Regions from separate parts of the Methylobacillus draconifructus genome, predicted to be linked through region 1. Evidence: predicted binding sites of a transcription regulator. Region 1 holds the regulator's gene; the other holds the start of a gene.
What was found. The regulator sigma-54, encoded in region 1, starts transcription at its own class of promoters, with help from an activator protein. The targets are predictions, from matches to a motif close to TGGCACNNTTCCTGCT.

Region 1 (4,010 bases):
CGCAAATGGCGCCTTATTTAAAGTAAATACGAGATATGCAAGGACGTAGCAATACCATCCTGTTTCCGCTTGCCGTACTCGGGCTGCTGGCCCTGATTACGCTGTGGATCGACCGCACGGTGCAGCCGCCGGAGCTGCGCGTGGATGGGACGACGCGTCACGACCCTGATTACATCCTGAACAATTTCGTCACGACCAAGACGGATGCGACAGGGTCGATCAGCCACATCCTCAAGGCTTCTGAAATGCGGCATTACCCGGACGACGACACTACCGAGCTGGAAAACCCGCATTTCACCCAGTTTGGGGTGGGCAAGCCCACCACGACGATAGAGGGCAAGCGCGGGCATGTGTCCAGCAAGGGCGATGTCGTGGAGTTCCGCGATGACGTGCGCGTGGTGCGGCCGGCGTTCGGCGACCGGCAGGAAATGACGCTGACGACGGAATACCTGCGCGTGGAGCCGGATAGCGAGATCGCGTCGACCGACCAGCCTGTGGTGATTACCCAGGGGCCAAAGAGCGTGGTGCGCGCGGTCGGGATGGTCTACGACAAGAAGAACCAGACCATCCAGCTCAACAAGCGGGTGCGCAGCCATTATGAGCGCCCGGCCGCCGGCAAGCGCACGAGCAGCAAGCCAAAAGCGGCAAGCAAGACCAAGCAGGCGGCAGCCAAGCCTGCGGCTTCCAAGAACAGCAAGACGACATCCGGTAACAGCAACAATGCCAAGCAGCCCACTAAAACCAAGTAGAACGACATTCTTCAGCGGAGACCCTATGCGCAACCTGCGTTATTCATTATTGCTTGCCATGTTGGCCGGCATGCTGTCTGCAACGGCACATGCCGAAAAGGCCGACCGGGAAAAGCCGATCGAGCTGGAGGCCGACTCCGTGCAGGTCAATGATGCCAAGAAGACCAGCACCTATACCGGCAACGTTATCCTGACCCAGGGCACGCTGGTGATCCGCGGCGACAGGCTGATCGTGCGCGAGGACAAGGAAGGCTTCCAGCACAGCACGTCCTACGGCAATCCCACCACCTTTAGGCAGAAGCGCGACGGCAAGAACGAATACATGGAGGGCAGCGCCCAGCGGATAGAGTATGATGGACGCATGGACAAGGTGCAGCTGTTTACCAAGGCATGGGTCAAGCGCGGCGAGGATATCGTGCATGGCGACTACATCATGTATGACGCCAATGCCGAATATGCGGAAGTCATCAGCGGCGGCTCGCAAGCGGCGACACCTGCAACACCCACTGGCCGAGTGCGTGCCATTATCCAGCCCAAGAAGAAACCCGCGGCAGAAACTCCCTGAGCTCGATGGCTATTGGAGGGCCTGTGCTTGATGCAGGCCGAAGCAACTGCGCTTTATAGAGACGGCATCGATAGATATTGCATAAATGAGTGAATTGATCGTAGAAAGCTTACGCAAGAAATACAAGTCTCGCACCGTGGTGCAGGATATTTCCCTGCAGCTCAACAGCGGCGAGGTGGTCGGGCTGCTCGGGCCGAACGGCGCGGGCAAGACCACCAGTTTCTACATGATGGTGGGCCTGGTGCCACTCGATGGCGGACGCATATTGCTGGACGGCAAGGACCTGAGCCGGATGCCCATCCACCAGCGCGCGCGCATGGGCCTGGCCTATCTGCCGCAGGAGCCGTCGATCTTCCGCAAGATGACCGTGACGGAAAACATCCAGGCCATCCTCGAATTGCAGAACATGACGGCCGAGCAGCAGAAGGAACAGCTTGAATCCCTGCTGCAGGAGCTCCATATCACCCATATACGCAACAACATGGCGGTAAGCCTTTCGGGCGGCGAGCGCCGCCGGGTGGAAATCGCCCGATGTCTGGCGACCAATCCCAGCTTCATCCTACTGGATGAGCCGTTTGCCGGGATCGACCCGATTGCCGTGCTGGACATCCAGAAGATCGTGCGTTTCCTGACCGAGCGCAATATCGGGGTACTGATCACGGACCATAATGTCCGTGAAACATTGGGCATATGCGATCGCGCCTACATCGTGAATGAAGGCCGCGTATTCGCATCGGGGAAGCCCAGCGAGATCATACATAACGAAAGTGTAAGAGAAGTTTACTTGGGCAAGGATTTCCGCCTGTAGTCAACGCAGAATTAGAGAGATGAAACAAAGTCTACAGCTAAAATTTTCCCAGAACCTGGCATTGACGCCGCAGTTGCAGCAGTCGATCAAGCTGTTGCAGCTGTCTTCGCAGGAACTCAACCAGGAGCTGGAGTCGCTGCTGCAGGCCAACCCCTTGCTGGAGCGCATAGACGGTCCGGACGGGGCTGCCGAGATGTCCGAAAGCTACAGTCCCGCTCCGGATGCCGCGGTCGCCGCTCCCGCCAGCGAGGCACCTGCGCCAGCCAGCGAGGAGTTGCCGCGCGTTGACGAATTCGGCGGAGGGGACGATTACTTCGAATCTTTCCAGGGCAGCAACCGCTGGGAAGAGGGCGGCGCCAACAATGACGACGACAACGACTTCAGCTTCCAGGAAGCGGTCAACCTTACCCTACGCGAGCACCTATTGAGCCAGATCAAGCTGCTGCCGTTGTCCGAACGCGACCAGACCTTGGCAATGGTGCTGGTGGACGCCATCAACGACGACGGCTACCTCGAGCAGTCGCTGGAAGAGCTGGCCGAGCTGCTGCCGGAAGAGCTCGAAATCGACCTGCTCGAACTCGAAACCGCGCTCAAGCATATCCAGAACCTGGATCCCCCTGGTATTGGCGCCCGCAACCTTGCGGAGTGCCTGGCATTGCAACTGCGCGCCCTGCCCGCAGAAACGCCTTTTGTTGATCTGGCGATCAAGGTTGCAGAGCAACACTTGCCTTTGCTGGCGAGCCGCGATTACACGCGCCTGCGCAAGCTGCTGCATTGCGACGACGACGTCCTGAAAACGGTGCAGCAGCTGGTGATCCAGCTCAACCCGCGCCCGGGCGGCGAGTTCAGCCATATCACCTCGGACCACTACATCCAGCACGAAATCGTGGTGAAGAAGGTCAAGGGTATCTGGATCGCCAGCCTCAATGACGAAGTGGTGCCCAAGCTACGCATCAACCAGCTTTATGCCGGCATCCTGAAACGTAATCGCGATAGCTCCAGTCAATACCTCATGAGCCAGATGCAGGAAGCGAAATGGATGATCAAGAACATCCAGCAGCGTTTTTCCACCATCCTGCGCGTGTCGCAGGCGATTGTGGACAGGCAGCGCAACTTCTTCGAGCATGGCGAAGTCGCCATGCGTCCGCTGGTGCTGCGCGAGATCGCCGACGAGTTGGGCCTGCATGAATCCACCGTGTCGCGCGTGACGACGCGAAAGTACATGCTCACACCGCGCGGCGTGTACGAGTTGAAGTATTTCTTCGGCAGCCATGTTGCGACGGAGTCTGGCGGTGCTTGCTCCGCCACGGCGATCCGCGCGTTGATCAAGCAGATGGTGAGCGAGGAAAACCCGAAGAAGCCGCTGTCTGACAACCAGATTACCGACATCCTCGGCAAACAAGGCATAGTTGTTGCAAGAAGAACCATAGCGAAATACCGCGAGTCTCTACAGATACCCGCGGCCAACCAGCGCAAGTCGCTTTGATTTGCGCGTTTTCAAGTAAGGAGAGCGTTATGAATTTGCACCTGACCGGACATCACCTCGACGTTACCCCAGCCCTGCGCGAATATGTGCAGTCCAAGCTGGCCCGACTCAGCAATCACTTTGACCATGTGATTGACCTCAAGGTCACGCTGAGCGTGGAGAAACTGGTGCAAAAGGCGGAAGCCACCCTGCATGTGCCGGGCAACGACCTGCACGCGGAATGCGGGGCGGAAAGCATGTACAGCGCGATTGACTCGCTGGCGGACAAGCTGGACCGCCAGGTAGTGAAGCATAAGGAAAAAGTCAGCAACCACAACCAGGCATCCGGAGGTCTGAAGCACCAGGCGGTCGAGTAACCTCCTCGTGAAATGCTGCAAAAGAGTGCCAAGTCTGTTTTTCATG
Region 2 (4,010 bases), on a different contig from region 1:
GAGCAGGTGTTGCGGCAGCTACAGTTGCCGCACTGCGTGGCTTCCAACAGCAGTGCCGCTAAAGTGCATGAAATGCTGGATATCACCGGCTTGCTGCCTTATTTCAACGACAGGATATTCAGTGCCGCCGACCTGGGCAGGCCGAAGCCTGCGCCCGATGTCTATCTCAAGGCGGCAGAAAGCCAGGGAGTCAAGCCTTCCGCCTGCCTGGTAATCGAGGATACCGATGTCGGCGTTGCGGCGGCGGTCGCCGCCGGCATGCGGGTATGCGCCTATACCGGCACCATGGCGGCCGGCAGATTGCTAGAGGCAGGCGCGGAGCGGGCGGTGGATGACATGCTGCTTCTGCCTGACATCATCAAGCATGGTTTAGATGGATAGGATAAACCGTAGTTTTGCACAGAAAGCGTTGTTGAAAATGGACCGGATGAGAATGTGGCAACCTAATGCTGAGTAAAAATGAACTTTATTGAAAAACTAGAGAAATCCTGGGAAAAAAGCAATTCATTGGTTTGTGTGGGGCTGGATCCTGACTTGTCCAGATTTCCTGAACACATAAAAAACCAATCCGGCGCGATATTTAGCTTTTTAAAGGACATTGTCGACGCGACTCATGATATTGCGTGTTGCTTTAAACCGCAGATAGCCTATTTCTCTGCAATCTCCGCAGAGGACGAACTGCAGCAGGTGATCAAGTACATCAAGACAGAATATCCGCATATTCCCGTCATTCTGGATGCAAAACGCGGCGATATAGGCAGTACTTCCAGGATGTACGCGGTGGAGTCATTCGAAAGGTACGAGGCTGATGCCGTGACTATAAACCCCTACATGGGGTTTGATTCCGTGCAGCCTTTCCTCGAATACAGGGACCGTGGCATCGCATTTTTATGTCGTACTTCGAATGCTGGGGCAAGCGATATTCAGGATCTGCTTGTGGACGGGCTGCCGCTGTATGAGCATATTGCGAAGATTGTTCATGAAAAATGGAATGTGCATAAAAACAGTTTGCTTGTCGTTGGCGCAACCTGGCCGCAACAAATGGAAAAGATCAGAAGTCTGGTGGGTGATATGCCGTTCCTGGTGCCTGGCGTAGGTTCGCAGGGTGGCAATGTCGAGGAGTTAGTCAAGGCAGGCCAAACTGAAAACGGCACCGGTTTGATTATCAGTGCTTCCCGGGCAATCCTATATGCTTCCCAAGACCCCGATTACGCTGAGGTCGCGCGCTCCGTGACAATCGATTTGAAAGACAACATTAATCTTCACAGGTCAAAAAAGAGTCCGTAACCAAGTCTTGTTTAATCGAGAGATGGCTGCTTGTGGAGCAGCAACTGTTTATTTTGGAGCAAATTAAAGGGCTGAAGTGTTTTTATATAAACAGTTCGGGCCGCGAATATGCCTCCCTCAAGTCCAGCATTAACATCCCGTGCAATATGAATCTATGAAATAAGCTAAAGGATTCAAACCCCTGCAAATTCCCATAAAATAATTATGGGAATTAAAGGCGAATGGCATGGTTTCTGCGATAAGTATGGTGATCTAAGTAGAAATATCGCGGAGATATGCATGACAGTTAAATTTTTCTGGCAAGCACCGACCTCAGGGGATGGGCGCTATGCCGACGCCGAAAAACGCATCCGGGGGGAAAGGGCCGACAGCCGGCCTTATTTCCTGCCGGGCGTGACCGACCCTCGCGGTCAGCGGTTCAATTATTTCGACCATTTGCATCAGATCACCAAGGCGGTGGAACTGGCCAAGTTCGACGGCATCAAGGTCAGGAACGATCCGGAAGGCGACGAATCCTGGATCGTCGCCGGCTACCTCAGCCGCGCTACGCGCTACCTGACGGTGCTGGCCGAGTTCGACGCCTCACGCGGCTCGGCGGTTTATGCCGCCAAGAACGCGGTGAGCTACCAGCGCTTTACCGAAGGCCGTTTTGCCTGGCAGATCGGCGTGGAGCCCGATGAGGCGAAGCGCAGGCAGCATGGCGACTTCGCGGCGCAGGCGGACTTGTATCCAAGGGTGGAGGAGTTTGTCACCGTGGCCCGCAACGTCATCACCACGACCGGGTACGACTTCGACGGCCGCTTCTTCCAGGTGTTGCAAGGCGGCTTCCAAGGGCCGCTTTCCGGCCAGAAGGTTCCTCCCATCTATCTATCCGGCGAGACGGACGAGGCATATGCCCTCTCAGCCAAGCTTGCCGACGTGCATGTGCTGGAAGCGCAGCCGCTGGACGAAGTCGCAAGGAAAGTCTCGCTTTTACGCAACCTGGCAAGCAAGCAGGGCCGTACATTGCAAATCGGCCTGCGCGTGGATGTGCTGGCGCGCGAAACCGAGGAGGAGGCGGTATTCGATGCCAAGCGTTATGCCGAACAGAGCGGCCAGCAAGCCGACGACAGCCATGCTGCAGGGTTGTGGCCGGGCTTGACCACAGCCAGCACCGGCGCAAGCGCCGCGCTGGTCGGCAGCTTCGAGCAAGTCACGGAACAATTGGCCGCGCTGGCGGAAGCGGGCGTCGAGCAGTTCATCCTTGGCGCCGTCCCCAGCCTGGAAGAGGCCTACCGCATTGGCGAGAATGTCCTGCCGCCGCTGCGTTCCCTGATAAACGGCGCCAGCCAGCGCGCAGCCTGATAGAGGAGTCGATATATTATGGCAATTGATGTTTTCTGGAGAATTCCCACGCACGGCGAGCCAAGCTCGCTACGCAACAAGCTGCACCACCGCGGCGACTGGTCGCAGCAGCAAGGCGACCATATCGTGCAGAAAGGCCTCAGCGGGGGCCATGGCGACGGCTTCAACAACCTCGACTATATCGCCGAGGTAGCGCGTGCCGCCGAAATATCGGGCTTCCAGGGCGGCTTGATCCCTTCCTTCCCGATGACCGACGAGCCGTGGGCGATTTCCTCGTTCCTCGCGCGCGAGACCAGTACTTTCCGTTTCATGATCGCGTTCCAGCCTGGCTTCCTGAACCCGGTCGTGGCTGCGCGCATGACGGCCAGCCTGCAACGCGCCACCGGGGGCCGTGCCCTTTACAACGTGATTACCGGCGGCGGAGGCCCTGCCCAGCTGTGGTGGGGCGACGTGGCGCCGCACGACGACCGCTATGCGCGCACGACAGAATTCCTGGACGTATTGCGCGGCGTATGGAGCGGGAACAGTTTTTCCTACCAGGGCAAGTTCTACCAGGTGGAGAATGCGGCGCTACCGGCCCAGCTCCTGGGCCAGGATTTCCCTGAGATTTACTTCTCCGGTTCGTCCGACGCGGCCCTGGCTTCCGCGTCCAAGCATGCAGACTATTACCTTTCATGGCTTGAGCCGTTCGACCAGTTGCGCGACAAGTTCGACCGCGTGAAGGAACGCACCGCCGCATTGGGCCGCAAGATCAAATGCGCAGTGCGTGTGGACATCATTGCCCGCCGCACCGAGGAGGAGGCCTGGCGCGAGGTGCAGCGCGGGTTTGAAAACCTCGATGACGCCGCGCGCGAGCGCTACAAGCGCTTCGCCCAGCAAACCGGGGATTCCGTTGGCGCCAGCCGCCAGCGCAGCAATGCGCCGAAGGAGCTCAATGATTACCGCGACTTCATCATCCACCCCAACGTCTGGTCCGGCCTCAGCCTGCTGCGCGGCGGGCAGACCCAGGGTATTGTCGGCAGCTATGAGCAGGTGGCCGAGCGCCTGGACGACCTGGTCAGGCTCGGCGCGGATGCTTTCATCCTCGCCAGCACACCGCACCTGGAAGAAGCTTACCGGGTAGGGGAGGAAGTGCTGCCGTTGGTGCGAGGCCATGATAGCGCGCCTGCTTTGCGCGCAGTCGGCTAACCTCCTACCGTCGCTCAAGAAAACCCCATGCTACGGCATGGGGTTTTTACGTTTCCAGGCGGTCAAACCCGCAGTCACAATGTGGCTGATATTTTATGCCTGGCTGATAAAATCAAAACTTTGCCCACTACATCCCATATGCATCCTCTTCGACGGTTATTCAACCATGCCCGCCAATACCGGCGCGATGC

Region 2: ACJSDX_RS12250 (LLM class flavin-dependent oxidoreductase) is a predicted target of sigma-54. The motif match lies at 1,510-1,525, and genes of this name have one in related genera.

The regions. Positions count from the first base shown of each region.
Region 1 covers NZ_JBJQII010000004.1:94,272-98,281, forward strand. The annotation lists gene ACJSDX_RS09305 (KdsC family phosphatase) at 1-26, shown strand, start outside; gene lptC (LPS export ABC transporter periplasmic protein LptC) at 36-749, shown strand; gene lptA (lipopolysaccharide transport periplasmic protein LptA) at 808-1,314, shown strand; gene lptB (LPS export ABC transporter ATP-binding protein) at 1,400-2,122, shown strand; gene ACJSDX_RS09325 (RNA polymerase factor sigma-54) at 2,142-3,608, shown strand; gene hpf (ribosome hibernation-promoting factor, HPF/YfiA family) at 3,638-3,964, shown strand.
Region 2 covers NZ_JBJQII010000005.1:219,106-223,115, reverse strand. The annotation lists gene ACJSDX_RS12260 (HAD family hydrolase) at 1-381, shown strand, start outside; gene pyrF (orotidine-5'-phosphate decarboxylase) at 460-1,287, shown strand; gene ACJSDX_RS12250 (LLM class flavin-dependent oxidoreductase) at 1,567-2,631, shown strand; gene ACJSDX_RS12245 (LLM class flavin-dependent oxidoreductase) at 2,650-3,819, shown strand; gene ACJSDX_RS12240 (ABC transporter ATP-binding protein) at 3,958-4,010, shown strand, end outside.